Regions from separate parts of the Streptomyces sp. NPDC025273 genome, predicted to be linked through region 3. Evidence: riboswitches for the same ligand, from Rfam matches in the RefSeq annotation. Region 3 holds a riboswitch; each other region holds the start of a gene.
The links. Region 3 has a riboswitch for cyclic di-AMP ahead of AB0F38_RS22605 (C40 family peptidase). Riboswitches for the same ligand answer to the same signal wherever they lie in the genome.
Positions count from the first base shown of each region.

Region 1: linked by a shared signal. The riboswitch ahead of AB0F38_RS20300 (LysM peptidoglycan-binding domain-containing M23 family metallopeptidase) and the one ahead of AB0F38_RS22605 (C40 family peptidase) in region 3 are both predicted to bind cyclic di-AMP.
Region 2: linked by a shared signal. The riboswitch ahead of AB0F38_RS19165 (C40 family peptidase) and the one ahead of AB0F38_RS22605 (C40 family peptidase) in region 3 are both predicted to bind cyclic di-AMP.

Region 1 is NZ_JBEZYP010000012.1:15,214-25,451, reverse strand. Features, by position in the region: gene shc (squalene--hopene cyclase) at 1-1,858, shown strand, start outside; gene AB0F38_RS20335 (1-hydroxy-2-methyl-2-butenyl 4-diphosphate reductase) at 1,863-2,516, shown strand; gene hpnH (adenosyl-hopene transferase HpnH) at 2,523-3,542, shown strand; partial or broken gene AB0F38_RS20325 (1-deoxy-D-xylulose-5-phosphate synthase) at 3,621-3,878, shown strand; gene AB0F38_RS20320 (aspartate aminotransferase family protein) at 3,875-5,272, shown strand; gene AB0F38_RS20315 (XRE family transcriptional regulator) at 5,340-6,032, shown strand; gene AB0F38_RS20310 (DUF6126 family protein) at 6,104-6,277, shown strand; gene AB0F38_RS20305 (tyrosine-protein phosphatase) at 6,340-7,149, opposite strand; cyclic di-AMP (ydaO/yuaA leader) riboswitch at 7,557-7,728, shown strand; gene AB0F38_RS20300 (LysM peptidoglycan-binding domain-containing M23 family metallopeptidase) at 7,733-8,671, shown strand; gene AB0F38_RS20295 (SGNH/GDSL hydrolase family protein) at 8,860-9,675, shown strand; gene AB0F38_RS20290 (GNAT family N-acetyltransferase) at 9,750-10,199, shown strand; gene AB0F38_RS20285 (STM4011 family radical SAM protein) at 10,156-10,238, opposite strand, start outside.
Region 2 is NZ_JBEZYP010000010.1:259,283-269,520, reverse strand. Features, by position in the region: gene AB0F38_RS19200 (DoxX family protein) at 41-550, shown strand; gene AB0F38_RS19195 (PspC domain-containing protein) at 707-2,038, opposite strand; gene AB0F38_RS19190 (PspC domain-containing protein) at 2,248-3,534, shown strand; gene AB0F38_RS19185 (response regulator transcription factor) at 3,531-4,226, shown strand; gene AB0F38_RS19180 (GNAT family N-acetyltransferase) at 4,257-5,036, opposite strand; gene AB0F38_RS19175 (C40 family peptidase) at 5,092-6,162, opposite strand; gene AB0F38_RS19170 (hypothetical protein) at 6,519-6,872, shown strand; gene AB0F38_RS19165 (C40 family peptidase) at 6,950-8,110, opposite strand; cyclic di-AMP (ydaO/yuaA leader) riboswitch at 8,109-8,268, opposite strand; gene pcrA (DNA helicase PcrA) at 8,526-10,238, shown strand, end outside.
Region 3 is NZ_JBEZYP010000014.1:93,466-101,692, reverse strand. Features, by position in the region: gene bioD (dethiobiotin synthase) at 1-449, opposite strand, end outside; gene AB0F38_RS22645 (adenosylmethionine--8-amino-7-oxononanoate transaminase) at 451-1,755, opposite strand; gene bioB (biotin synthase BioB) at 1,748-2,941, opposite strand; gene AB0F38_RS22635 (8-amino-7-oxononanoate synthase) at 3,086-4,234, shown strand; gene AB0F38_RS22630 (DUF397 domain-containing protein) at 4,240-4,446, opposite strand; gene AB0F38_RS22625 (helix-turn-helix transcriptional regulator) at 4,478-5,335, opposite strand; gene AB0F38_RS22620 (ATP-binding protein) at 5,567-5,998, shown strand; partial or broken gene AB0F38_RS22615 (LysR substrate-binding domain-containing protein) at 6,092-6,319, opposite strand; partial or broken gene AB0F38_RS22610 (LysE family translocator) at 6,322-6,510, shown strand; gene AB0F38_RS22605 (C40 family peptidase) at 6,529-6,999, opposite strand; cyclic di-AMP (ydaO/yuaA leader) riboswitch at 7,003-7,175, opposite strand; gene AB0F38_RS22600 (hypothetical protein) at 7,539-7,847, opposite strand; partial or broken gene AB0F38_RS22595 (ATP-dependent Clp protease proteolytic subunit) at 7,854-8,227, opposite strand, start outside.

The DNA.
Region 1 (10,238 bases), on a different contig from region 3:
CCTCCTCGGCAGGCAGGACGAGCAGGGCTGGTGGAAGGGGGACCTCGCCACCAACGTCACGATGGACGCCGAGGACCTGTTGCTCCGTCAGTTCCTGGGAATCCAGGACCCGTCCACGGTGCAGGCGGCAGCCCGCTTCATCCGTGGCGAGCAGCTCGGCGACGGTACCTGGGCCACCTTCCACGGCGGGCCCGGCGACCTCTCCGCCACCATCGAGGGGTACGTGGCGCTCCGGCTGGCCGGAGACCGCCCGGACGACCCGCACATGATCCGCGCGGCCCGCTTCGTCAGGGACCGGGGAGGCGTCGCGGCAGCCCGGGTCTTCACCCGTATCTGGCTCGCGCTCTTCGGCTGGTGGAAGTGGGACGACCTGCCGGAGCTCCCGCCCGAGCTGATGTTCCTCCCGAAGTGGGTCCCGCTCAACATCTACGACTTCGGCTGCTGGGCGCGCCAGACCATCGTCCCGCTCACCGTCGTCTCCGCGAAGCGGCCCGTCCGCCCCGCCCCTTTCACCCTCGACGAGCTGCACACCGACCCGATGTGCCCGAACCCGCCGGGGCGCGCGGCTCCGGCGGTGAGCTGGGACGGTGTCTTCCAGCGGCTCGACAAGGCGCTGCACGCCTACCACAGGGTCGCCCCGCGCGGACTACGGCGCATCGCCATGAACGCCGCGGCCCGCTGGATCATCGAGCGCCAGGAGAACGACGGCTGCTGGGGCGGCATCCAGCCGCCCGCCGTCTACTCCGTCATCGCCCTGCACCTGCTGGGTTACGACCTCGACCACCCGGTGATGCGGGCCGGACTCGCCTCGCTCGACCGGTTCACCGTCCGGCGCGAGGACGGCGCCCGCATGGTCGAGGCCTGCCAGTCGCCGGTCTGGGACACCTGCCTCGCCACCATCGCCCTCGCCGACGCAGGACTGCGACCCGACCACCCGGCCCTCGTGAAGGCCGCCGACTGGATGCTCGGCGAGGAGATCGTACGCCCGGGCGACTGGTCGGTACGCAAGCCCCAACTGGCCCCCGGGGGATGGGCGTTCGAGTTCCACAACGACAACTACCCCGACATCGACGACACCGCCGAGGTCGTCCTCGCGCTGCGCCGCGTCCGCCACCCGGACCCCGGCCGGGTCGAGGCCGCCATCGAGCGCGGGGTGCGCTGGAACCTCGGCATGCAGTCCCGCAACGGGGCCTGGGGCGCCTTCGACGCGGACAACACCAGCCCTTTCCCCAACCGGCTGCCGTTCTGCGACTTCGGCGAGGTCATCGACCCGCCGTCGGCCGATGTCACCGGGCACGTGGTGGAGATGCTCGCCGTCGAGGGCCGGGCGAGCCACCCCCGTACCCGCCGGGGCATCGAGTGGCTGCTCGCCGAACAGGAGGCGAGCGGCGCGTGGTTCGGCCGATGGGGCGTCAACTACATCTACGGCACCGGTTCCGTGGTGCCCGCGCTGATCGCGGCCGGACTGCCTGCGGCGCATCCCTCGGTCCGGCGGGCCGTCCGCTGGCTGGAGTCCGTCCAGAACGACGACGGCGGCTGGGGCGAGGACCTGCGCTCCTACCAGGAGGAGAAGTGGATCGGACACGGCGCGTCGACCGCCTCCCAGACCGCCTGGGCACTCCTCGCGCTCCTGTCCGCCGGGGAGCGTGACAGCAGGGCCGTCGAGCGGGGCATCGGCTGGCTGGCGGGAACCCAGCAGGCCGACGGCTCCTGGGACGAGCCGTACTTCACCGGGACCGGCTTCCCCTGGGACTTCTCCATCAACTACCACCTCTACCGGCAGGTGTTCCCGCTCACCGCGCTCGGCCGGTACGTCTACGGCGATCCCTTTGCCACCGGAACCGGTAAGGGGGCCTGAGCGGATGGGGGACGACCGGAGACCACCCGCCCCCGCCACGCCGCTGCTCATCGCCTGTGCGCTCGGCATCGAGCACATCGCCCTGCGCTCGGGCCGGGGGAAGGGCGCTCCCGGTCCGGTGACCGTCATCAGGACCGGGATGGGCCCCAAGGCCGCCGAGAACGCCGTCCGGCGCGCACTGGGGCGGGACGGCGCCCACGGGGCCGCTGTCATCGCCTCCGGCTTCTGCGCCGGACTGGCCCCCGGCATGCACCCCGGCGACCTCGTGGTGGCCGAGGAGACCCGGGACGAGAGAGGCACGACGCCCTGCGTCGGGACGGGCCTGCTCGTCGACGCCCTGGCCAGGGCGTCACCCGGCCGCGCCGTCCACACCGGGCCACTGACCGGCTCCGGCCATGTCGTCCGGGGACCCGAACGCGCCGGGCTCAGGGCCACCGGCGCCATCGCGGTGGACATGGAGTCCGCCGCCACCCTCCGCACCGCCGTACGGACCGGGGCGGGCCCTGTTGCGGCCGTACGGGTGGTCGTGGACGCTCCGGAGCATGAGCTCGTCCGCATCGGCACGGTCCGCGGTGGAATATCGGCATTCCGCGTTCTTCGTGCTGTCCTTCCGGCTTTCCATGAATGGCACCGATCTTTGCTGCTCCCCAGGAGGTGAGCCCAGATGGCCATGCCGCTCCGTCAGTCCATCAAGGTTGCGACGTATCTCATCGAACAGAAGCTCCGCAAACGGGACAAGTTCCCGCTGATCGTCGAGCTGGAGCCCTTGTTCGCCTGCAATCTGGCGTGCGAGGGCTGTGGGAAGATCCAGCATCCGGCCGGAGTCCTCAAGCAGCGCATGCCCGTGGCCCAGGCCGTCGGGGCGGTGCTCGAATCGGGTGCACCGATGGTGTCCATCGCCGGTGGCGAGCCGCTGATGCACCCGCAGATCGACGAGATCGTGCGTCAGTTGGTGGCGAAGAGGAAATACGTCTTCCTCTGCACCAACGCCCTGCTGATGCGCAAGAAGCTGGAGAAGTTCACGCCGTCGCCGTACTTCGCCTTCGCCGTGCACATCGACGGGCTGCGTGAGCGGCACGACGAGTCCGTCGCCAAGGAAGGCGTCTTCGACGAGGCGGTGGAGGCGATGAAGGAGGCCAAGCGGCGCGGCTTCCGGGTCACCACCAACTCCACCTTCTTCAACACCGACACCCCGCAGACGGTCATCGAGGTCCTCAACTACCTCAACGACGAGCTGAAGGTCGACGAGATGATGATCTCGCCCGCCTACGCCTACGAGAAGGCACCCGACCAGGAGCACTTCCTGGGCGTGGAGCAGACCCGTGAGCTCTTCAAGAAGTCCTTCGCCGGCGGCAACCGGGCCCGCTGGCGGCTGAACCACTCGCCACTCTTCCTGGACTTCCTGGAGGGCAAGGCGGACTTCCCGTGCACGGCCTGGGCGATCCCCAACTACTCACTCTTCGGCTGGCAGCGACCCTGCTACCTGATGAGCGACGGATACGTCCCCACGTACCGGGAGCTCATCGAGGACACCGACTGGGAGAAGTACGGCCGCGGCAAGGACCCGCGGTGCGCCAACTGCATGGCCCACTGCGGCTACGAGCCGACCGCCGTACTCGCCACCATGGGATCGCTGAAGGAATCCCTGCGCGCGGCACGGGAGACCGTCGGCGGGACCCGGTGAGGTCATGACCACCGGAGATCCCGTCGCACCGGGTACCCCGGGCTGCCGGCCCGGCCGATCGCGGTGCGCCGCCCCGGACAGCACGGGATGGTGGCGGTCGTCGAGGACAACAGCCGGGCGGGCGGAGTCGGTCCGGCCGCCGGACAGGCACTGCGGGACGCCGGCGTCGACGTACCGCTGCGGACGTACGGCCTCCCCGAGCGGTTCCTCGGGCGCGGCGAGGTGCCGGCGGACATCGGGCTCACTTCCCGGGAGATCGCCGGAGGGATCGGCGCGGCGCCGGCCCGCATCAGGGCGGCTGAGGACCGGATCGCGGCGAAGGAGAGTGGGGAATGAAGGACGACGGGACCGAGGGATTCGATCTGGCGCGGCTCCTCTCGGAACGCGGCGCCGAGCGCTACGAGCTGCACACCCGGCACCTCAACCACCAGCTGCCGCGCATGCTCCGCACCCTCGGCTTCGACAAGGTCTACGAGCGGGCCGAGGGCGCGTACTTCTGGGACGCGGACGGCAACGACTACCTCGACATGCTCGCCGGCTTCGGGGTGATGGGGCTCGGCAGGCACCACCCCGTCGTGCGCAAGGCGCTGCACGACGTACTCGACGCCTCGCTCGCCGACCTCACCCGCTTCGACTGCCAGCCGCTGCCCGGACTGCTGGCCGAGCGGCTGCTGGCGCACAGCCCGCATCTGGACCGGGTGTTCTTCGGGAACAGCGGGACCGAGGCGGTCGAGACCGCGCTCAAATTCGCCCGGTACGCCACCGGGAAGCCGCGCGTCCTGTACTGCGCGCACGCCTTCCACGGGCTGACCACCGGCTCGCTCTCGGTCAACGGCGAGTCCGGCTTCCGGGACGGCTTCGCGCCCCTGCTCCCCGATACGGAGATCCCGCTCGGCGACCTCGACGCCCTGCGACGCGAGCTGAAGCGCGGCGACGTGGCCGCTCTGGTCGTCGAGCCGATCCAGGGCAAGGGGGTCCAGGCCTCGCCTCCCGGCTTCCTGCGGGCCGCGCAGGAGCTGCTGCACCGGCACAAGGCGGTGCTCATCGCCGACGAGGTGCAGACCGGGCTCGGCAGGACCGGGGACTTCTACGCCTACCAGCACGAGGAGGGCGTCGAGCCCGATCTGGTCTGTGTGGCCAAGGCGCTCTCCGGCGGCTACGTGCCGGTCGGGGCGACGCTCGGAAAGGACTGGATCTTCAAGCGGGTCTACTCCTCCATGGACCGCGTCCTCGTCCACTCCGCGAGCTTCGGGTCGAACGCCCAGGCCATGGCGGCCGGACTCGCGGTGCTCGCCGTGATGGAGGACGAGGAGACCGTCGCGAACGCCCGCCGCACCGGAGACCTCCTGCGGGAACGGCTCGCGGCACTCGTCGGCCACTACGAGCTGCTCCACGAGGTCCGCGGGCGGGGGCTGATGATCGGCATCGAGTTCGGCCGGCCCTCCTCGCTGAAACTCCGTAGCCGTTGGACGATGCTGCAGGCGGCCCGGAAAGGGCTCTTCGCGCAGATGGTGGTGGTTCCGCTGCTGCAGAAGCACCGGATCCTCACGCAGGTCTCCGGCGATCATCTGGAGGTGATCAAGCTGATCCCGCCGCTGGTCATCGGCGAGCGGGAGGTGGACCGCTTCGTGACCGCCTTCACGGCCGTCATGGACGACGCGCACAGCGGGGGCGGGCTGATGTGGGACTTCGGCAGGACGTTGGTGAAGCAGGCGGTCGCCCACCGCTGAGCACCGGATGTTTTGCCTCTGGGGTAAGAAATTTGCCTGAGAGGAAAGATCCTGGCTCAATGGAGGTATGAATCCTCCCGAAGGAGGGGTGGCCGACGAGCTGCCGGGGGTCGCGCCACGCCTGCGCGACCTGCGTCGCGACCGAGGTCTCACCCTGGAGACCGCCGCCGGGCGGGCCGGGCTCTCCCCGGCGCACCTCTCCCGGCTCGAGACGGGCCGCAGGCAGCCCTCGCTGCCCATGCTGCTCGGACTCGCCCGCATCTACGGTACGACGGTCTCCGAGCTCCTCGGCGAGATGCCGCCCGAACGTGACGCGATCGTCCGCGGCGGTGCCGTGGGTGGCTCCTCGGGGAGGACGTTCGGGAGGCCCCCCTCCCCAGGGGGTTCCGGCACTGCCGCCTCCACCGGCACTGCCGCCTCCACGGGCACGGAGGCCGACGGCTGGCTGTACCACCAGGCCGGCGCACCGGGCCGCGCCATGCAGGCGCTGCGGGTGAGCGTCCCGTACGGAGCCCAGAGCGATCTCGTGCGTGTTCATCCCGGAGAGGAATGGCTGTACGTCCTCGACGGGCGGTTGCGGGTGGTCCTGGGGGAGACCGTGCACGACCTCGAGGCCGGTGACAGCGCGCACTACGACTCACTCACTCCGCACCGGATCGCCGCGCTCGACCGCGGAGGCGTGCGGCTGCTGTTCGTCCACACGCTGTTGCAGAGTCCCGCCGCCGAACTCTGTCTGGGCGACGAGGTCCACCGCGTGTGAACCCCGCCCGCCCCATCGTCCCGCACCCCCTTCGTCCACCTCGGCCCGAGCGGTCGAAAGAGAGGACTGTCATGTCCGATTCAACAGACTACGACCCGCTCACCCCGCGCAGGGAGAAGGGCGCGGACTCGCAGGAGCGGAAGATGCCCCGCGGTGTGGTCATCCGGCTCTTCGCGTACCTGGTGGCGGGGCACGTCATCGCGGCCTTCCTCTTCATCCTGTTCACCGTGGCGGGCAAGGGCTGACCCGCTCGGCCCCCGGCGACGGCCGGCCGCGCACGGCGAAGGGCTGACCCGCCGCGCCGGTCCTAGGCGTCCTCGACGAGACGCTCGCGCAGCCTCTCGCGGGTCACGGGGGTGAGCCTCAGACCCTCGGAGAGGTAGCGGTCCGTGCTGCCCCAGGTCTCCTCGATCGTCGTGAAAGCGGCGTCGAGGTAGTCGGAGTGCGCGGCGAACAGCGGATTGAGCAGCTCCATCACCTCGTCCGACATCCCCGCCGACGAGGTGTCGCTGCGCCGCACCCTGTAGCGGCGGTGCGCGTGGTCGGACTTCAGGTAGTCGGCCTCGATGGCTTCCCTCTCGACGCCGACGGCCAGCAGTGAGACCGCGATCGAGAGGCCGGCCCTGTCCTTGCCCGCGGCGCAGTGCATCAGCGCGGGCACGCTGTCCTCGGCCAGCGCGTGCAGCACCCGGCTGTGCTCGGCCGTACGGTCCCTGATGATCGACCGGTACGAGGCGATCATGCGGTCCGTCCCCTTGCCGTCGGCGAGGATCGAACGCAACTGCTGGATGTTCCCGTCGCGCACGAGCCGCCAGAACTCGGCGCCGTCGGCCGGGTCGGAGAGCGGAATGCTCACATTCCGGACGCCGGGCAGTTCCACGTCGTGGCCGTCGAGCTTGTGGTCCGCCGCGTTGCGGAAGTCGAAGACCGTGTGCAGGCCGAGGCCGGCGAGGAAGGCGGCGTCGGCCTCGGTGGCGTGCGCCAGGTGTCCACTGCGGTAGAGGCGCCCGTGCCGCACCTTCCGGCCGTCCACGGTCGGGAGCCCGCCCACATCGCGGAAATTGCGGACACCGGTCAGCTCGGTGTCGGTCGACGGAACCTCTGGCAGTTGCGTCACAAGGACTCCTGGAGTGTCTGGCGTCGGCGCCGCTCGCCGACGAGGGCACGCTCGCGACGATACGACATGCATTCATCGGGCAACCGTCTCGGCCTTCGTCCCGTTTTCGGCTCGGCTCAAAAGGGAGGGAAGCGGCGTGATGTCCGGATTGGCGTATTTAGCGGAACATGCCCTGCTTGTGCGGGAGATGGTGGGCGGCAGGTGAGCGGGATCATATCCGTGACGGTGTGTGGCGGAATCGGATGCGGGTATTCCGGACTCTGCGCGGAAAGCCAAGATCCGTAATCCACGGAGTGTGACCGGAATTCCGGTCGGGAAATGCGGAGCGGATTCCGGTTCGCAACCGACGGCTTGTTCCCGGCGTCCTGGCTCGCTTACGGTCACGGTCAATCCGGACGGAACGCCTAATCCTGCCGCCGCCCGGAATCCGCACCGACCAACGTGTGGCAGGAGCGGGGGAACCAGGTAAGCCGCCGACCGGAGTGATCCGGAACGGCTCGGGGTCAAGTCGCGTCCAGCGCGACCGGGCATCTCCAGCCCGAATCCGACAGCTCACCTCGTAGGCGCCGGAGAGGAATTCCCCATGCCCGCAAAGGGTAAGCACCGTCGTACCAGGACCGGCCCGATCTCCCGCGGTGTCCTCGCCGTCGGGACCGGCGGCGCCGTTCTCGCTCTTCCGCTGATCGGCGCCACCGGCGCGCACGCGGCGGACCAGGCCGCGCCTGCCGCCAAGTCCGCCGCCGCTGCGGCGCACAGCACGCCCGCCGCCTCGGTGGCGAAGAAGCAGAGCGCCCCGAAGACGTACTCCGTGGTCCCGGGCGACTACCTGTCGAAGATCGCGGCAGACCAGAAGCTCAAGGGCGGCTGGGAGAAGCTGTACAAGGACAACCGCGAGGTCGTCGGCGACAACCCGAGCCTGATCTTCCCGGGCATGAAGCTGACCCTCGGCGCCAAGGCGTCCGGTCCGGCCACGCAGTCCGCGCCGAAGGCCGCCCCCTCCAAGGCCGCGCCCTCGAAGGCCGAGCCGGCTCCCGAGCCGACCGCCCCGGCCGAGAGGAAGACGACGACGGTCGCCAACGCCGCCGACTCCACCGCTGCTTCCGAGGGCAACAGCTCCGGCTGGGCCTCCCCGGTCGCCGGTGCCAACGTCACCACCCCGTACCGCGCCTCCGGTGCCAGCTGGTCCAGCGGCTACCACACGGGATCCGACTTCCAGGCCGCCTCCGGCACCAGCATCCGGTCCATCGGCCCGGGCACCGTGGTCTCGGCCGGCTGGAGCGGTTCGTACGGAAACGAGGTCGTCATCCAGCACAGCGACGGCATGTACTCCCAGTACGCCCACCTGTCGTCGCTCGGCGTCTCCGCCGGCCAGACCGTCACCGGCGGCCAGCAGATCGGCCTCTCCGGCTCCACCGGCAACTCCACCGGCCCGCACCTCCACTTCGAGGTCCGCACCGGCCCGAGCTACGGCTCCGACGTCGACCCGATCGCCTACCTGCGCTCGCACGGGGTCTCCATCTGAGCGTCTCCGGGCAGGCGTCCGGCATGAGTGTCCTCATGTGACGCGGAGAAAAGGGGCGGTGCGCGGCGGCGCGCCGCCCCTCTTCTGTTCCGGCTTTACCAAAACCTGACCGGGTGGTCTTTCTCACCACCCGTCAACCCTGTATTACGGTCGCGTAGGTCACATTCGAAGGTGCAGGATATGCGCTTGTGGCAGACGATTCGAGAAACACACGACGAGGCATCATCGGGTCGTACGCAGCGATTGGCGACAGCTTCACCGAAGGTGTCGGGGACCCCGGCCCCGACGGGAGACCCCTCGGCTGGGCCGACCGGTTCGCGGTCATCCTCGCGGACCAGCTCACGGTCCCCGCGGCGGCGGCCGGCCCGCACGGGAACTTCCGGTACGCCAATCTCGCCGTACGCGGACGCCTCCTCGACCAGATAGTCGAGGAACAGGTCCCCCGCGCCAAGGAGCTGGCACCGGATCTGGTGAGCTTCTGCGCGGGCGGCAACGACATCATCCGGCCCGGCTCCGACCCGGACGACGTCGCGGAGCGCTTCGAGCGCGCGGTCGCCGAACTGACGCGGGTGGTCGGCACCGTCATGGTCACCACCGGCTTCGACACCCGTCACGTTCCGGTGCTCCGGCACCTGCGCGGCAAGATCGCCACGTACACCGCCCATGTCCGGTCCATCGCCGACCGCTACGACTGCCCGGTCCTGGACCTGTGGTCGCTGCGGTCCGTGCAGGACAGGCGCGCCTGGGACGACGACCGGCTGCATCTCTCGCCCGAGGGGCACACCCGGGTCGCGCTGCGCGCCGCCCAGGTCCTGGGACTCGACGTACCGGCCGACCCCGACCAGGTGTGGCCGCCGCAGGCGCAGCGAGGGACGTTCGAGGTGCGGCGCGACGACATCCACTGGGCGCGTGAGTACCTCGTGCCGTGGATCGGACGGCGGCTGCGCGGCGAGTCCTCCGGCGACCATGTCGAGGCCAAGCGCCCCGACCTGCTGCCGCTGTGAGTCCCCTGACGGACAGTGCGGTACCGGACCCGGTGGCCTGCGCGCCGTCCGGTCCGGCGCCCGGCGCGCAGTGGGTGCTGCGCGCCGCGCGGGCCGAGGACGTCGAGGCGGTCGCGGAGCTGCGGGCCCTCGTCATGCGCGCGGACCTGGAGCGGCTCGGGCGCTACGACGAGCACCGGGTGCGGCAGCGGCTGCGGGATGCGTTCACCACGCGCTACACCTCCCTCGTCATGGCCGGCGGTGAGTTCGCGGGATGTGTCACGGTCCGGCCCGCCGCCGACGGGAAGCTGCTGGAGCACTTCTACCTGACACCGCACCACCAGGGCCGGGGTCTCGGATCCGCCGTGCTGCGCGCGGTGCTGGAGGACGCCGACCGGGAGGGTGTGGCCGTACGGCTGAACGTCCTGCGCGGCAGCGCCGCCCGCAGGCTCTACGAGCGACACGGATTCGTCCAGGAGGCCCAGGACCCGGTCGACGTCTTCATGGTGCGTCCGCCGGGCCCGGGCGCCGCTCCGCGAGCCTGACCGGCGACAGCGCGACGGTCTGCCGACGGGCGGGTATCC
Region 2 (10,238 bases), on a different contig from region 3:
ACGTATGGTCTGTCGAACGGCCGACGGAAGGCGGGCAGTGATGTATGGATACGGCGGCGGTTCCTACGGAACGGACGAGCCGAGAGGTCTCCGGGCCCGAGCGCGGCGGCACGCGCTGCTGCCCCTGCGGATCTTCCTCGGCGTCACCTTCGTCTACGCGGGTCTCGACAAGCTGACCGACAGCGCGTTCATGTCGGCGAGCGGGGCCGGGTCCATCGGCGAGATGATGAGCGCCGTTCGCGACACCTCGGCGGTCCCGGGCCTCGTCGACCTCGCACTGAAGAGCCCCGAGGGCTTCGGCTACGCCATCGCGTCCGGCGAGCTCGCCGTGGGCCTGGGCACCCTCTTCGGGCTGTGGGCGCGGCTCGCGGCCCTCGGCGGGGCGCTGATCTCGCTCAGCCTCTGGCTGACCGTGAGCTGGCCGACCGAGCCGTACTACTACGGCAACGATCTCGTCTACCTCATGGCCTGGCTGCCGCTGCTGCTCGCGGGTGCCGCCGAATTCTCCGCCGACGCCTTCCTCGCGTCACGGCGGCGGCGCAGCCGGTAGCTCAGCCACGTCACCGCGGCCGACAGCCCGAGCCCTCCGAGGAGCACCGGGGCGGTGAACGTCCACGGGACGTTCCAGGCGCCCGCCGCGTCCGCCGCGTAACCCCCGGCCAGGGCGAGCATCGTGAGGCCCGCCACCGCGCGGCCGGGCCGGATCTCATGACGCAGCACGGGCGACCTCCACCTGTCCGATGCCGACTTCCATGCGCAGCTCGACCGTGCCGGCCGGCCTGCCGCCCTTCACGGGTCCGATGGTCTTCCGCGTCCGCCGGTCGGGGGCGACGACCACGTCCTCGCGCGCCTCGGAGGGCAGCTGGACGTCACCCAGCCCCACCTCGGCGTACAGCTTCACGGTCACCCCGCGCGGTACGACGACGAGGGCGCGTCCCGCCCCGACCTCCAAGCCGGTGCGCAGCGTGTCGCCCTCGGGGACGAGGACCTCGGACAGGTCGAGCTCCGCGGCCCCCGTGCCCAGCTCGTACCGGGGCTGGACCGCCGCGACCGACGCCGGACGCCAGTCCTTGCGCACCCAGTCGGTGCCGATGTCCTTCGGCACGGCCGAGGCCCCTGCCAGCAGACCCGCCGTGATCACCGCCAGCAGGATCGTGCCGAATCCCGTGCGGCCGAGGACGGACGCGATCAGCAGGCCGAGGCCGAACACGGCGAGTGCCGAGGCGAGCCCGGTCTGCAGGCTCGTGCCCAGCGGCTGCTGCTCCCAGCTCAGCCCCGTGCCCAGACCGCCCGCGACCAGCGCGCACAGGAACACGGCACCGCCGATCGAGCGCGGTCCCCGGGTCCCCGGCGCACGGTAGGGGGCCCGGTACGGGGCGTCGGGGGTCGCCCTGCGCCTGTCCCGCGCCGCCGTGTCGTGCGCCGCGTCCGCCGGGCCCCACAGGTAGCCGGTCCCCACCGGGCCCGTCGTGCCGTCCTTGACGATCGGATCCCGCCACCAGGACGGGCTGCCGGGCGTCGGCGGTGCCTTCACCTCGGGCGGCGCGCCGTGGCCCGCCGCGTGCGCGGTACTCCCCGGTGCCTGCGGCGCCGCGCCCGGCTGCTCCTCGGGGGCTGTCCTGCGGTGCTGGGTCCACACGGAGAAACCGATGACGGCCAGCGACAGCATCGCGGCGAACGCCAGCATCCCGCCGTTGTGCAGCATCGACAGGAGCAGTCCGCAGCCCACCAGCGCGAGCAGCAGCGCGACCAGCGATGTGCCCTCGACCCGGCCCGACAGCAGCCTGCGCGCCTCGTTCTCCTCCTCGCCCTCCAGCGGGAGCAGCAGCCAGGCGAAGCCGTAGAAGATCAGGCCGATGCCACCGGTCACCGAGAGGACGCCCAGCACGATCCGGAAGATCACCGGGTCCACGTCGCAGTAGCGGCCGAGTCCGCCGCACACCCCGGCCACCACTTTCTGCCGCGGGCTGCGCCGCAGCTGCGGTTTCGGCTCGGTGGGCGGCGCGACGCCGGGAGCGGCACCCTGGGGAACGGTCATGGCTCCATGGTGACGGTCCGTACGGCCCCGTGGGACCCGCGACGACCCTGGCCCATCCCTGATATTGCTCCCGGGCAGCCCCTGAGGGACCGCCGGGACCCCGGACATGCCCTCCCGGGCACGCCGCACCGGCGGGCAGCGGCTTCTCAGGGTCGATTCCGGGGCCGACCCTGATGCCACGACCGGCCGGGGCATGTGACGATCGGACCATGCCAGCCGCCACGACCCGGCCTCCGGGACCCCACGCACCGGACCTGGAGGAGCCGCCGGTGCGCAAGCTGTACCGCAGCGCCGACGGACGGCTGCTCGGCGGTGTCGCGCGCGGGCTCGCCGGTCATCTGGGACTGCCCGTCGCCTGGGTCCGCTTCGTCTTCCTCGGGCTGTTCTTCGCGGACGGCCTCGGTGCCCTGCTCTACGCCGTGTTCTGGATCGTCGTCCCGCTCGGCGTGGGCGGCGTGGAGACCACCCGGTCCGTCTTCGAGACCGCACCGGACGGCCGGCGCAGGCTCCGCAAGCCCGACAAGGGGCAGGTCTTCGCCCTGGTCGCGCTCCTCGTCGGCGCCATGATCTTCGTCGGCAACGTCGACATGGGCAGCGAGGCCGACCGCTACATCTGGCCGACGCTGCTGATCGGAGCGGGCTCCGTCCTGGTCTGGCGGCAGGCAGACAACGCCCGCAGGGCGCGCTGGATCGAGGTCGGCCGCCGCCGCCGGGTGCTGCAGCTGGCCCGCGGACTGGCCGGCGTCGCGCTCGTCGGCCTCGGCCTGGCCGTCTTCATGGTGGTCCGCGGCTCGGCGGCCCAGCTCGGCAACGTGCTGACCGCCGCCATCGCCGTGCTCACCGGCATCGCGCTGCTCGCGGGCCCCTATCTCGTGCGGATGACCCAGGACCTCTCCGAGGAACGGCTGATGCGCATCCGCGCCCAGGAGCGCGCGGAGGTCGCGGCCCATGTCCACGACTCCGTCCTGCACACACTCACCCTGATCCAGCGCAGCGCGGACGACGGCGGCGAGGTCCGCAGGCTCGCCCGCGCCCAGGAGCGCGAGCTGCGCAACTGGCTGTACAACCCGGAGGGCACCGGCAAGGACGAGGACGACGAGCCGGCGACCCTCGCCGAGGCGGTCAAGCGGGCCGCCGCCGAGGTCGAGGACAAGCACGGGGTCCCGCTGGAGGTCGTCGTCGTCGGCGACTGCCCGCTCGACGAGAAGCTGGCCGCCCAGATGCAGGCCGCACGTGAAGCGATGGTCAACGCCGCCAAGTACGGTGGCGAGGGCGGCGCCGTCCAGGTCTTCGCGGAGGTCGAGGGCCGTACGGTCTTCGTCTCCGTACGGGACCGGGGGCCGGGATTCGACCTGGATTCCGTCCCGGGGGACAGGATGGGCGTACGAGAATCAATCATCGGCCGGATGCAGCGCAACGGCGGTACGGCGCGACTGCGTTCGGTGCCCGGCGGGGGCACGGAAGTCGAGCTGGAGATGGAGAGGGCGAGCCAATGACCGAGAACACCGAAGCCACCGGGGGCCCGGAGCGGCGGGTACGGGTCGTGCTCGTCGACGACCACCGGATGTTCCGCACCGGCGTCCAGGCCGAGATCGGCCGCACCGAGGAGACCGGGGTCGAGGTCGTCGGCGAGGCCGCCGACGTCGACCAGGCGGTCACCGTGATCACGGCGACCCGGCCCGAGGTCGTCCTCCTCGACGTGCACCTCCCCGGCGGCGGCGGCGTCGAGGTGCTGCGGCGCTGTGCCCCGATGATGGGCCAGGTGGAGAACCCGGTGCGCTTCCTCGCACTGTCCGTCTCGGACGCCGCGGAGGACGTCATCGGTGTCATCCGGGGCGGCGCCCGCGGCTATGTCACCAAGACCATCACCGGCACCGACCTGGTCGACTCCGTATTCCGGGTCCAGGACGGCGACGCGGTGTTCTCGCCGCGGCTGGCCGGCTTCGTCCTCGACGCCTTCGCCTCGACGGACGCGCCGCCGGTCGACGAGGACCTGGACCGGCTGACGCAGCGCGAGCGCGAGGTGCTGCGGCTGATCGCCCGCGGGTACGCGTACAAGGAGATCGCCAAGCAGCTGTTCATCTCGGTGAAGACCGTCGAATCGCACGTGTCGGCGGTGCTGCGCAAGCTCCAGCTGTCCAACCGGCACGAACTGACGCGGTGGGCGACGGCGCGACGGCTGGTCTGAGCCGCGGCCACCTGGAGACGTGGGGCGCCCTCAGGGGCGGTCAGGGGCGGCTTGCGGGGCGAGCGAGATGTTGAGCTTCTCGCCGATCCTGCGGTAGCCGACGCCCGCGTAGATCCGCTCGACCTCCGGGCTGCCCGGCTCCAGCCAGACGGTGTGGCAGCCGCGGTCGAACGCCGTCCTGGTCAGCCAGGCGGACAGCGCGGCGCCGACGCCGCGGCGGCGAAGGGTTTCGGAGACGGCGAGGCCGGTCAGTTCGCTGATGCCGTCGACCGGGACCGAGCAGCCGCCCGCTCCGGCGGGTTCGGAACCGAGCACGGCGAGCGCCGCGACGCCCCCGTCGGCCACGGCCCCGCGCAGCCAGGCGATCTCGCCGTCGTCGGGGCCCCCCTCCCCGCCGAATCCCGTGTGCTGGACGGCCGCCGCCGCGGTGAACTCCGCGTCGGTGACCGGTTCGGCGACCCGGAGTCCGTCCACCGGCTTGGGCGCGAGGAGCTCGTCCGGGGTGCAGGCGAGCACCGGGGCATGGTTCTCCACGGTGAAACCGGCGGCCAGCAGCGCCGGTTCGACCTCGGGAGCCCAGGAGGGCAGGTACTCCAGGCGGGGCAGCCGGTCCCGCTCGCGGAACGCCGCGACGAGCTCGGCGACGTCCTGGCCGGTCGGTTCCGCACCCCGGTCCGGGATGGCGTAGTTGGCGAACTTCAGCTCCCAGCCCGGGTCGTGACGCACCGTGAACGGGCCCACCCGGTAGTGGTCGGGGGAGCGGAGCGTGAGCGCACGGGCGTAATTCTGGACGTCTGTGTCCACGGGCACGGTGGAGCCTTCTCTCTCGCGGGTTCCGGGCACTGCCGGCCGGTCGGCGCGGAGCCTACGCCACCCGGGTCGCTCCCGAGAAAGGCATTTCGCTGATCGGCGCGATGCGGACCGGTGCGCCCGGACGCGGGGCGTGGATCATCTGGCCGCCGCCGATGTAGAGCCCGACGTGGGTGATTCCGGAGTAGAAGAACACCAGGTCCCCGGGGGCCAGTTCGGAGCGAGAGACGCGCCGGCCCGCGTTGATCTGGGTGTACGTGGTGCGGGGCAGCGAGACGCCCGCGGCACGCCAGGCGGCCTGGGTCAGGCCGGAGCAGTCGAAGGAGGCGGGGCCGGTGGCGCCCCAGACGTACGGCTTGCCCAGTGCCTGGTACGCGAAGGCGACGGCCCGCGCCGCACGGGCGTTGGGGGCGGCGACGGAGCCGCGCGTGGTGCTGCGGTCGGCGCGCACGGCCGGGCCGCCGTGCCCGGCGTCGGCGGAGCGCTCGTAGTCGGCGCGCTGGGCCGCGGTCAGGGTGGCCAGGAGCCGCTGGGCGTCGGCCAGCTTCGTGCGGACCGCGTCCTTGTGCTTCTTCAGGTCGGCCTGGCGGGAGGCGAGGACGGCGAGCTCGTCCTCGGCCCGGGCGCGCAGCCGGGCCACCTCGCTGATCTGCCGGCGTACGCCGTTGACCGCGCCGGCCTGGCGATCACCGGCCCGCTCCAGGAACGCGGCCCGCTCCAGGTACTCGTCGGGGTCGGAGGAGAGCGCCAGCCGGACGGCGGGGTCGATGCCGCCGCTGCGGTACTGCGCCGCGGCGAACGAACCGAGCGCGTCGCGGGCGGCGTTGAGGCGGCCGGTCCTGCGTGCGGCCTCGTCGCGCAGCGTGTCGAGGGACTTCGCTGACGCGGTCGCCTTCTCCTTCGCGCCGTTGTACTTCTCGGTCGCGACCTCGGCATCGTGGTAGAGCCGGTCCACCTTGGCCCTGACCTGGGCCGGGGAGAGCTGGGGCTCGGCCTGGGCGGCACCTTCGAGGGCGGTCGCGGTCGCCGCCCCGGCGAGGGCCAGGGTGGCTGCGGTCCGGGCAGCAGGCCCGGTGAACAGGCGCTGCTTGGGCTTGCGGTGAGCGGCTTTGCGATGGGCGGCCACGAGGGCGTGGGTCCTTCCGTTCGACTGCCCGCCGGGGGGTACCGGCCGGCCCGCCGAGGGTCCCCGGCGAGCCACCGAAGGGGGAGTGGCCCACCGCCGGATGTCCTGGCGGGGCGACCGGGGTACCGCCGGGTACGGGGGCGGCGGTGGGGAATCGGTCACCTGGGAGGGACGCTAGACCCGAGGCGCGAGTAAGAGGCGTAATGACAGCTATTGCCTCAATGTGACGTTTCGTTTTCTCGGAGTGATCGGAAAGATCGACCGGAGTCCGGCAATTCGCACCAGGTGTGAGTGAGCTCGTAGGGAAGTCCTACCTGGCCGAAGAGTGGTGATATGCCCGCGGCTAGGCTGCGGCCATGGACGTACTCATCAATGTCTTCGTGGCCCTGCACATCATCGGTATCGCCTCCCTGCTGGGCGGCTTCCTGACCCAGATGAAGGCCATGGGGGCGGGCACGGCACGCTTCGTGCCCGCCATGCTGCACGGTGCGCTGACCATGCTGGTCACGGGCGTCGCCCTCGTCGGGCTCGACCAGGCCGACGACCGGACGGTGAACAACGTCAAGATCGGCATCAAGCTGATGGTCCTGATCGTGATCCTGGCGCTCGTGTACGTGAGGCGGGACGAGGAGAAGGCCGGCAAGGGCGAGTTCGCCGCCGTCGGAGGGCTGACGGTCGCCAACGTCTTCATCGCCACGCTCTGGACCTGAGCCGGCTCCCGTACCCGCCTGTCTCTCCGCGGGGCGGGCGTACGGCCCCGTACGCCCGCCCTCCGTGCGTCCGTGCGCTATGCCGGGCGCACGCTGCCGTAGATCGGCATGGAGTAGATCGACTCCTCACGGACGTTCGTGCCGGGCTTCGGAGCGTGGATCATCATGCCGTCGCCCTTGTAGATGCCGACGTGGCTGATGTCGTCGTAGAAGAAGACCAGGTCCCCCGGCTGCAGATCCGCCGTGGCCACCCGGGTGCCGACCTCCACCTGGTCCCAGGTCGTCCGGGGCAGGGTGACGTCCGCGGCCCTCCAGGCGGCCTGGGTGAGGCCTGAGCAGTCGTACGAGGCCGGGCCCGTCGCCCCCCAGACGTACGGCTTGCCGATCTGGGCCCGGGCGAAGGCCAGGACCTTGTCGGCCTTGGACGCGTAGCCGCTGTCGGAGCCCGTCTCGTCACCCGTTCCGGTGCCGGGGCCCGCCTCCTCCTTCGGGGCCGCCTCCTCGGCGGCCCGGTCGGCCTCCGCCTTCGCGGCGGCCTGCTGACGCGCGAGCTCCTCCGCCTTGCGCTCGGCCTCCGCCGCCTTCTCGCGCTCCAGCTCCGCGAGGCGTGCCTTCTCCTCGGTGGTCAGCTTCGACAGCAGTGAGCGCGCCTCGGTGAGCTTGCTCTGCACCTGTTGCTTGCTGGTGCGGAGCGTCGCCTGCGACTCGGTCAGCGTCTCCAGGCTCTTCGTCGCCTCGACCCGCTTCGCCGCCGCCTCGTTCTGCTGCGTACGGAAGTCGGCGACCGCCTTCTGCTGCCGGCTGGTCATCCGCGCCATCAGCTGGTCCTGGTCGAAGTACGCCTGCGGGTCGTCCGCGAGGAAGAACGTCGCCGTCGGGGCGATCGCGCCGCCCCGGTACTGGGCGGCCGCGTAGTGGCCCAGCTCCCGGCGCGTCTCGTTGAGCTTGTCGGCCCGCTCGGCCGCGGCCTCCAGCAGCACGTCGACCTCGGAGCGCTGCTGTGCGGACGCGGTCTTCGCCTTGTTGTACTGCTGCGTCGCCGTGCCCGCCTGGCGGTACAGGTCGTCGACCTTCTTCCGCACTTCCTCGATGCTGGGCCTGGGCGCAGCCGGGGCGGCCGTCGCGCTCTGCGTCGAGAGCAGGGTGACGGAGGCCAGTGCCGCCGTCGTGAGGCCGACGGCAGGGGTGGTGGTGCGCACCCGCGTGCGCGGCTTGCGATGCGATGCCAAGACCGGCATCTCCTTCCGTGGACCGCCTACCGGGTTAGCTGTCGGGTTCGGGCGGAACGGAAGGCTGCCCTACGGTCCTGGGGAACGGACCGATTCACCCCGGTACTGCGTGTGGGTCCCCGGTTCCGGCTCCCTCGAGGTCGGCACGGATTCGGCGGGGGTGCCCGCGCGGCGTGGGTCGCCTCAGAGGGGTACGGGTCACCCGTCGGAGCACGCTAGCCAACCCGTGGTGTCCCTGTGAAGGTTGATGTTCGATATGCCCGATACATTTCCGTGACCTCTCCGGACCGACGGTCCGCCGGGCGGTGACGGGCCCCGGATTCCTACGCACCGTGGGCGGCCCGTCTCCGTACGCGCACGGATCGGGCCCTCGTGCGGAATGCGGCCCCGGGCTGTCGGTCCGGCGGCCTAGACTCGTGAGGCGATGAGCAGCCTCTTTGACGACAGTTTCCTGACCGGCCTCCAGCAAGCGGACGAAGGCCCCCCGCCGCCCCCCGAGGACCACGCGCCCGAGGCGGTGCCGGAGGGTCTCTTCGAGGACGTCTTCGACACGCCTCCGCCGCCGCGTGACGCGTACTACCGCGACGGCGCCCCGCGCCCCGTGGTCGACCCCGCCGCGCTGCTCGACGGGCTGAACACCGAGCAGCGCGCCGCCGTCGTGCACGCCGGTTCCCCGCTGCTCATCGTGGCCGGGGCGGGCTCGGGCAAGACCCGGGTGCTGACCCACCGGATCGCGCACCTGCTGGCCGAGCGCGGGGTGCACCCGGGCCAGATCCTGGCGATCACCTTCACCAACAAGGCCGCCGGCGAGATGAAGGAACGCGTCGAGCAGCTCGTCGGCCCGCGTGCCCACGCCATGTGGGTCATGACCTTCCACAGCGCCTGCGTACGGATCCTGCGCCGCGAGTCGAAGCTCCTCGGCTTCACCTCGTCGTTCTCGATCTACGACGCCGCCGACTCCAAGCGGCTGATGGCGCTGGTCTGCCGCGATCTGGACCTCGACCCGAAGCGCTACCCGCCGAAGTCGTTCACGGCGAAGGTCTCGAACCTGAAGAACGAGCTGATCGACGAGGAGACCTTCGCCGGCCAGGCGTCCGACGGCTTCGAGAAGACGCTGGCGCAGGCCTACGCGCTCTACCAGGCGCGGCTGCGCGAGGCCAACGCGCTGGACTTCGACGACATCATCATGACGACGGTCCACCTGCTCCAGGCGTTCCCCGACGTCGCCGAGCACTACCGCCGCCGCTTCCGGCACGTCATGGTCGACGAGTACCAGGACACCAACCACGCGCAGTACACCCTCGTACGCGAGCTGGTGGGCCCGGCGGGCGAGGCCGACGCCCCGGGCGAGCTGTGCGTCGTCGGCGACGCGGACCAGTCGATCTACGCCTTCCGCGGTGCGACCATCCGCAACATCCTCCAGTTCGAGGAGGACTACCCGGACGCCACGACGATCATGCTGGAGCAGAACTACCGCTCCACGCAGACGATCCTGTCCGCGGCCAACGCCGTCATCGAGCGCAACGAGAGCCGCCGCCCCAAGAACCTCTGGACGAACGCGGGCGCCGGTACCCGGATCACCGGCTACGTCGCCGACACCGAGCACGACGAGGCGCAGTTCGTTGCCGACGAGATCGACCGGCTGACGGACGCCGGGGACGCGAAGGCGGGCGACGTCGCCGTCTTCTACCGTACGAACGCGCAGTCCCGTGTCTTCGAGGAGATCTTCATCCGCGTCGGGCTGCCCTACAAGGTCGTCGGCGGAGTGCGCTTCTACGAGCGCAAGGAGGTCAGGGACGTCCTGGCCTACCTCCGGGTGCTCGCCAACCCCGAGGACACCGTCCCGCTGCGCCGCATCCTCAACGTGCCCAAGCGGGGCATCGGCGACCGGGCCGAGGCGATGATCGACGCCCTGTCGCTGCGCGAGAAGATCTCCTTCCCGCAGGCGCTGCGCCGCGTCGACGAGGCGTACGGCATGGCGGCCCGGTCGGCCAACGCCGTGAAGCGGTTCAACACGCTGATGGAGGAGCTCCGCACGATCGTGGAGTCCGGTGCCGGACCGGCGGTCGTGCTGGAGGCGGTCATGGAGCGGACCGGCTACCTCGCCGAACTCCAGGCGTCCACGGACCCACAGGAC
Region 3 (8,227 bases):
GCGGTGGCATTGAGGGTCCCGAGGCCCGCGGGAGCCACGACCAGCACAGGGGCGGCCATCAGCCGGGCGGCGTCCGCGAGCGTCGAGCCGTGCTCGTCGAAACGTACGAGCAGCCCGCCCGCGCCCTCGACCAGGACCAGATCGTGCTCCGTCGCCAGCTTCTGCGCCGCCTCTGCGATCTCGTAGGGGCGCACGGGCGGCAGACCGGACCGGCGTGCCGCGGTTTCCGGGGCCAACGGCTCGGGGAAGCGGGCCAGTTCGACCGCCGTCACATGGCCGCCCGCGAGTCGCACGACCTCGGCGGCGTCCCCCTCCTCCCCCGGGGCGAGACCGGTCTGGGCCGGCTTGAGCACCGCGACCCTCCGGCCGCGGCAGGCCGCCGCCACGGCGGCGGTCACCACCGTCTTGCCGATCTCGGTGCCCGTACCGGACACCACCAGAATGGTCATCTCAGCCTTCCCGCGCCGCCGCGCACACGGCCCGGCAGATCCGGTCCACATCGTCGTCACCCGTCACGTACGGCGGCATCGTGTACACGAGATCGCGGAAGGGGCGCAGCCATACGCCCTCGCGGACAGCCGCCCGGGTCGCGACCGCCATGTCCACCTCGTGATCGAGCTGTACGACGCCGATCGCACCCAGCACCCGTACGTCCCGTACGCCGGGGAGGCCGGTTGCCTCGGCGAGACCGTGCCGCAGCCCGGTACCGATCCGCTTCACCTCCTGCTCCCAGTCCTGGCCCAGCAACAGGTCCACGGATGCGCAGGCCACGGCCGAGGCGAGCGGATTGCCCATGAACGTGGGCCCGTGCGCCAGTACCGGCACCTCCCCGCTCGAAATCCCCTCCGCCACCCGAGTGGTGCACAGCGTCGCAGCCAGCGTCAGGTATCCGCCGGTCAGCGCCTTGCCGACACACATGACATCCGGGGACACCCCGGCGTGCCCGGCCGCGAAGAGCTTTCCCGTACGACCGAATCCCGTGGCGATCTCGTCGAACACCAGGAGTACGTCGTGCGCGTCGCACGCCTCGCGGAGCACCCGTAGATACGCGGGCGAGTGGAACCGCATCCCGCCCGCGCCCTGCACCACCGGCTCCACGATCACCGCGGCCAGTTCGTCGGCGTGCGTCGCGACCAGCTCCCGCAGGTGCCGGACGTAGGCGCCGTCCGGCTCCGCGTCGAAGCCGTCCGGCGGCGCGTCCGCGAAGACCTGCCGGGGCAGGGCCCCCGACCACAGTTCGTGCATTCCACCCTCGGGATCGCACACCGACATCGGCTGCCAGGTGTCCCCGTGATAGCCGCCGCGCCACGTCAGCAGCCGGTGCTTGGCGGGTCGCCCGGCCGAGCGCCAGTACTGCAGACACATCTTCACCGCGACCTCGACCGAGACCGATCCGGAGTCGGCGAGGAACACGTGCTGCAACGGCTCCGGAGTGATCTCCACCAGCCTGGCCGCCAGCCGGACAGCGGGCTCATGGGTGAGCCCGCCGAACATCACATGGCTCATCCGGTCCAACTGGCCGCGGGCCGCCTCGTTGAGCACCGGATGGTTGTAGCCGTGCACCGCCGACCACCAGGACGACATGCCGTCGACCAGCTCGTGCCGTCCGTGCGCCGGTTCGGCGAGCCGGAGCCGCACCCCGGACGCGGATTCCACGACCAGCGGCTCCTGCCGGCCCGGCATCGGGCCGTAGGGGTGCCAGACGTGGGCCCGGTCCAGGGAACGGAGCTCGGCGGGGGAGAGCGGATCAGGCATTGGGCGCGATGTCCGTACCGGCGCCGCGACGCCGGACCGCCACGAGATCCGTCCGCACCGGTTCCGTACGCACCGGTTCCGTACGCACGGCCGGGACCTCGGAGGAGTCCGGAGCGGCCGCGGGAGCGTCCCCGCAGGGGGCACAGCCGCCGTCGTGCGAACCGCAGCCCCCGCCCGCCGCGGCCCGGTGCCCAGGAAGCGTCGTCGTGTCCGCCCCCTCCACCTCGAAACCGGCGTCCGCGATCATGTCGAGGTCGGACTGGCCCGACTGGCCCTCGGTGGTCAGATAGTCACCCAGGAAGATCGAGTTGACCAGGTTCAGGGCGAGCGGCTGCATCGAGCGCAGATGGACCTCGCGCCCGCCCGCGAGCCGCACCTCGACGTCCGGGCAGACGAACCGGACCATCGCCAGGATGCGCAGGCACCGCTGGGGGGTGAGGTGCCACTCCTTGGCGAGTGGGGTTCCCTCGATCGGAATCAGGAAGTTCACCGGCACCGAGTCCGGGTCCAGCTCGCGCAGCGAGAACACGACGTCCACCAGATCGGCGTCGGTCTCACCCATTCCCGCGATCAGACCGGAGCACGCCGAAAGGCCCGCGGCCTGGGCCTGCTGCACGGTGTCCACCCGGTCGGCGTACGTGTGGGTGGTCGTGATCTCCCCGTACGTCCCCTCCGAGGTGTTGAGGTTGTGGTTGTACGCGTCGGCGCCCGCGGACCTCAGCCGGTCGGCCTGGCCCTCCGAGAGCAGGCCGAGGCAGGCGCACACCTCCACGTCCTCGTGCTGCTCCTTGATCGCCTCGATCGTCTGCGAGACCCGGTCGACGTCCCGGTCCGTCGGCCCCCGCCCGCTCGCCACGAGGCACACGCGCTTCGCGCCGCCGGCCACTCCGGCGGCGGCGGCCTTCGTCGCCTCGTCCGGCTTCAGCCAGGTGTACTTGAGGATCCCCGCCTTGGAACCGAGCCGCTGCGAACAGTACGAGCAGTCCTCGGGGCAGAGCCCGGACTTCAGGTTCACCAGATAGTTGAGCTTCACGCGCCGCCCGAACCACTGACGGCGCACCTTTCCGGCCGCGGCCACCACGTCGAGCAGGTCGTCGTCGGAGGTCGCCAGCACGGCGAGCGCTTCTTCACGGGTCGGCAGTTCGCGCCGCAGCCCCTTGTCCACCAGCGTGTTCAGCAGGTCCATGGCCCCGATCCTGACGTACGGCACCGCCTTCGGCCAAGGAGGAACCGGACAGCAGAGGTGGCCGAGGGTGTGTGTATTGCCACACCCTGACCTGCTGCGCACCCCGCTAGGGTCTGTGAGCTGCCTACAAAAGGGACCGCCCCCATGTCCTTCGCCCCGTTCGACTGGATCGATGACGAGGCCCGCCGCCGGGCCGCCGCCGGGCTCGTCCGGACCCTGCGCCCCAGGCCCGCCGAATCGGAACTGCTGGACCTCGCGAGCAACGACTATCTCGGCCTCGCACGCCACCCCGAGGTCACCTCGGCCGCAGCCGAGGCCTCCCGCCGGTGGGGAGCGGGTGCCACCGGCTCGAGGCTGGTCACCGGATCCACCGAGCTGCACGCCGAACTCGAACGCGAGCTGGCGGATTTCTGCGGCTTCGAAGCCGCCCTCGTCCTCTCGTCCGGTTACGCCGCCAACCTCGCCGTCCTCACCGCGCTCACCGGACCCGGCTCGCTGATCGTGTCCGACGCGGGAAACCACGCCTCGATCGTCGACGGATGCCGGCTCTCCCGTGCGGCGACCGCCGTCGTCCCGCACGCGGATCCCGCTGCCGTGCGCAAGGAGCTCCGCACCCACGGCGGACGGGCGCTGGCCGTCACCGACTCCGTCTTCTCGGTGGACGGCGACGCCGCCCCACTGACCGCGCTCGCCGAGGCCTGCCGGGACGGGGGAGCGGCCCTCCTCGTCGACGACGCCCACGGACTCGGCGTGCTGGGCGAGGGCGGACGAGGTGCGCTCGCCGCCACCGGACTCGCTGGCGGCGAGGGCGTCGTGGCCACACTCACCCTCTCCAAGTCCCTCGGCAGCCAGGGCGGGGCGGTCCTCGGCCCGGCCCGGGTCGTCGACCATCTGGTCAACACGGCCCGGACCTTCATCTTCGACACCGGTCTCGCACCGGCGGCCGCGGGTGCCGCCCTGGGCGGTCTGCGGCTGCTGCGCCGGGAACCGGAACGGGCGGGCAGGGCCCGGGCCGTCGCCACCGAGCTGTACGACCGGCTCACAGCGGCCGGGCTCACCGCCGTGCGCCCCGACGCGGCTGTCGTGTCCGTGCGCGCGCCGTCGGCCGAGGCGGCGGTGCGCTGGGCCGCGGACTGCCGCTCGGCGGGTCTCGCGGTGGGGTGCTTCCGGCCGCCGTCCGTCCCGGACGGGATCTCCCGGCTGCGGCTGACCGCACGGGCCGACCTGACACGAGAGGAGATCGCGGCCGCGGTGGCCACGATCGTGACGTGGGCGCCCGATCCGGCCTGCTGACCTCGTCAGCCCTCCCGGTGCTCCCGCAGGCTGGACACGAAGGACGTCCAGGCCGTCGCGGTGAAACGCAACGGAGGCAGGTGCACGTCCTTGGAGTCCCGTACGGCGAGCTGGTCGTCGCCCAGCGGCGCGGCTTCCACACAGTTGTTCATCCCGGTGCTGCGGCTGCTGCGCCGCCACCGGAGAGCGGGTTGTGCAAGACGGTCGGACATCGTGCCCCCCTCGGGCAGTCTGAAGGTCCGGTCAACCGCCGCGGCCGACTGCGGCGATGAGATCCAGCGAACGCTCCGGCGACAACGCGTGATCCTGCATCGTGCGGAACGCCGAGCTGTACGCCTCAAGGTCCTCTCTCCGCTCCAGATAGAGACTACTCGTCAAATGGTCAAGAACGACCACATCCAGATCGGAAGCTGTCGGAAAAGAGAAGATGACGAAGGGGCCGGTGAGGCCGATGTAGCTACCCGCCTCGAACGGAAGTAACTGCAGTCGCACATGGGGCAATTGGGCCATCATCACCAGATGGCGCAGCTGATTCCGCATGACCCGGGGACCACCGACGCCCCGCCGTACGGCGGCCTCGTCGAGCACCGCACTCAACTGGAGCGGTCTGGGCGCGTGCAGCACTCCTTGCCGGGCGAGCCGGACCTCCACCAGGGAGTCCAGCTGAGCGGGCGGCAGCCCGTCGAGGGAGGACCGGGTCACCGCCCGTGCGTAGTCGGCGGTCTGCAGCAGTCCCGGCACCACCGACGTCTCGAGGGTCCGAGCGGCGCCGGCCTGGGACTCCAGACTGATGAAGTCGCGGTACTGGGGCGGGATGAGACCGCGATAGGCGTGCCACCACCCGCTGCCGCCCCCGCCCGCCGGGCCCGCGAGCGTCTGCAGCAGCGTACGGAGCTGTACGTCGTCGACTCCGTAGGCGTCCAGTAACCGGGTCACGTCGGCCGGCTTCACCCCGCTCGCACCCGTCTCGATCCGGCTCACCTTCGACTGGTGCCAGCCCAGCAGCCGGGCCGCTTCACGGCTCGTGAGTCCTGAACCGTGGCGCAGGCCGCGCAGTTCCTCGCCGAGCTTCCGACGGCGTACGACAGGGCCGTGCCGCATGCCGGCCTCCTTCCGATGGACGGGGAGCCGGGCCCGTACCGGGTCGGCTCGGAAAGGGGCCAGTGTCGCGCCCGTACGGGGCTTACGGTGCCGATTTCACCGTATCGAGCGACAGATATATGCATATCTTGGTGGATCGCTGTTACGGAGGGCAGCATCGGTGGCAGTCTGACGCGAAGCACAATCCAGGCCGATCGCGGGTCGGTCCGGGCGGGAAGGGACGGCGTCGCCATGGCAGACCATCAGGAAGCATCCTTCACTCTGCCGAGCGATCCCGTCTCGGTATCCGCGGCCCGGAGACATGTGGCCAGGGTGCTTGCCGAATGGGGCCTGCCGGACAGCACCGAAGCCGCCGACGTCATCCGGCTGATCGTCTCGGAACTCGCCACCAACGCCGTCCAGCACACCTTCGGGCAGTCGCCCACCTTCACGGTGGAGCTCCGACTCGACCGGGACGTGGAGCTCTACCTCGGTGTGACGGACAGTCACCCGCGCTGGCCCCAGCGGCTGCCCGCGGCGGTACAGCAGGACAACGGCCGCGGCATGGTGATCATCCGGGCCCTGGCCAAGGAGTGCGGGGGGCGGCTCGGCGTCAGTCCCACCCCGGACGGCGGTAAGACCGTATCGATCGTCCTTCCCTGGTCCGTCCCCGCACAGACCTGACGTCCCGCCCAGACCTCGCGTCCGGTGAGGGCCCGCCTTCCGGCGCGGACCAGATCTCCTGTGCGGACCCGACCACGGCGTGCACACCCGTGGTCATTGCGCACCTGCCGCCCGGCCGAAGCCGCCGCGGAGCAGGGCCCTCGACGTGGTCGCGACAGCGGTATCGCGATCATCCCTGTGCACCACGGAGATCGTCCGCCGGAAGGCCGCGGGTTCCAGCCGGCGTACGGCGAGTGGGGCCGGGGACATCGAAGCGACCATCTCCGGCACCACCGCCACGCCGAGCCCGGCGCTGACCAGCGCGTAGCCGGGGGATTCGCACCAGGACTCGGCTGCCGGCCTCGGTGGTCGTACTGCCGGCGCTCGTCCCGTTCCCGGCCGTGGCCCTGCTGGTGGACCGTCTCGGCCGGTGGCTCCGCCGGCCGCGTACCGCCCGCGCCGTCGAGGGCGGCAGCGGCGCGGCGCTCACCGCGCTGGGGCTCGTACTGGTGACCGGGCCCTTGCTGCACTGATCCTGGTGGGTGCGGCCGTCAGCGGACCCTCCCGTACCAGACGTTCTTCGACCAGATCTTCTCCAGCCGGACCACGGCCCCGGTCTTCGGTGAGTGCCAGATCTTCCCTCCGCCGGCGTAGATGCCCACGTGGTAGACAGTGCGGCCCGCGTGGAAGAAGACCAGGTCGCCGCGTTGTCGCTGCGATCCGGTGATGTGGCGGGTCTTGTTGTACTGCTGCTGGGCCGTGCGGGGGAGTTTCTTGCCCGCCTTCTTGAACGAGTAGAGCGTCAGGCCCGAACAGTCGAACCGGTGGGGGCCTGTGGCGCCGTAGCCGTAGGGCGATCCCTTCTTCGAGGCGGCGATCTTGAGTGCCTTCGTCGAGTGGGCCGCGGCCTCGGCGTCGTTGACGAGGCCGGGGGCGAGCATGGTGGCGCCGAGGGCGACGGTGAGAACCGAGGCCGTTCCGGCCCGGGCGAGCAGAGACGGGACATGAACCTGCGCAGTCATGCGCAACCCTTCGTCAGCCGCCTGTGAAGGATGACCTGTCGGGTTCGGGCTGGCGAAGTTGCCCGGCCGCACACGGCGGCTTCACCCCGAGGGCCGTCCGGATGTCCGGTCGGCCCGATGTGCTCGGGTCCTCCACTCCTGCCGATCCACTTCTGTCGACCAGGCATCCGGACAGCGGCAGGACTCGGCGTCCGCCCGGACCGCCCCGCCGCGGTGGCGGGGGCTTGTCGTCCCAGGGATCTTTACTCACGTACGGCCGGATTTCCGAGCTGAAACGGCGTTATGTGAGAGTCGTCACGACTGATCCATTCAGGTGGACGGGATGGATCCAGGGCTTCGGCGGCGCCTGCCGACCAGCCCCGTACCAGCGGCGGAACGACATATTCCGCTCAGTGTCCGCGCGCGTCCGCAAGTTGAGCTGTCCCTCGTGCGGGGGACCGCCTACGCCGAACGAGCGAGGAAATCTGGGCGTCCCGTCGGGCGTGTCGTGAACGGGCCCGGAAGGGCCGTTGGTCCGGGGGAGTCGGGCGGGGCGCCCGTCAACTCGACCGGGCGGGGGGCATGGTGACCCGTCCCGCGCGCCGCTCCCCGTCCAGCAGCCGCAGCGCCCGCGCCAGCGTGGCCGCGTGGATCTGCGCCTCGCCCCGCTCGTGCATGACGACGAGGGCGTCGCGGAGGGAGGCCGCGCGGGAGGCCAGCGCCTGTGCGGCCCTGAGCGCCCCGTACGTGTCGCTGCCGCGGGCCGGATTGATCCGGCCGACCTGGTCGAGCACTTCCAGGTAGCAGTCGATGAACTGGGCCTCGGCGCGGGTCAGGGCGGGCAGCGGCGGGAGCTGGGGGGAATGCATCGGGATTCACCTCGCGGGGTGCGGCGGCTGGGACGGGGTGCGGTTCTCCATGACGTGGTCCACGAGTCCGTACGCCTGGGCGGCCGGGGCGTCGAGGATGGTGTCCCGCTCGATGGCGGCACTGATGTCCTGCGTACAACGCCCGGTGTGACGGGCCGGCATGGCGGTGAGCGTCTCGCGCACACGCACCAACTCGCGTGCTTCGATCTCGAGATCGGAGGGCTGGCCCCGCACCGGCTCGTCCAGGGCGGGCTGCTGAATGACTACCCGGGCGCCGGGCAGTGCATGTCGGTGTCCGGGTGCGCCGGCCGCGAGGAGCACGGCGGCGCTGGATCCCGCCCAGCCGAGACACAAGGTCTCCACCTCGCAGGTGAGGTACT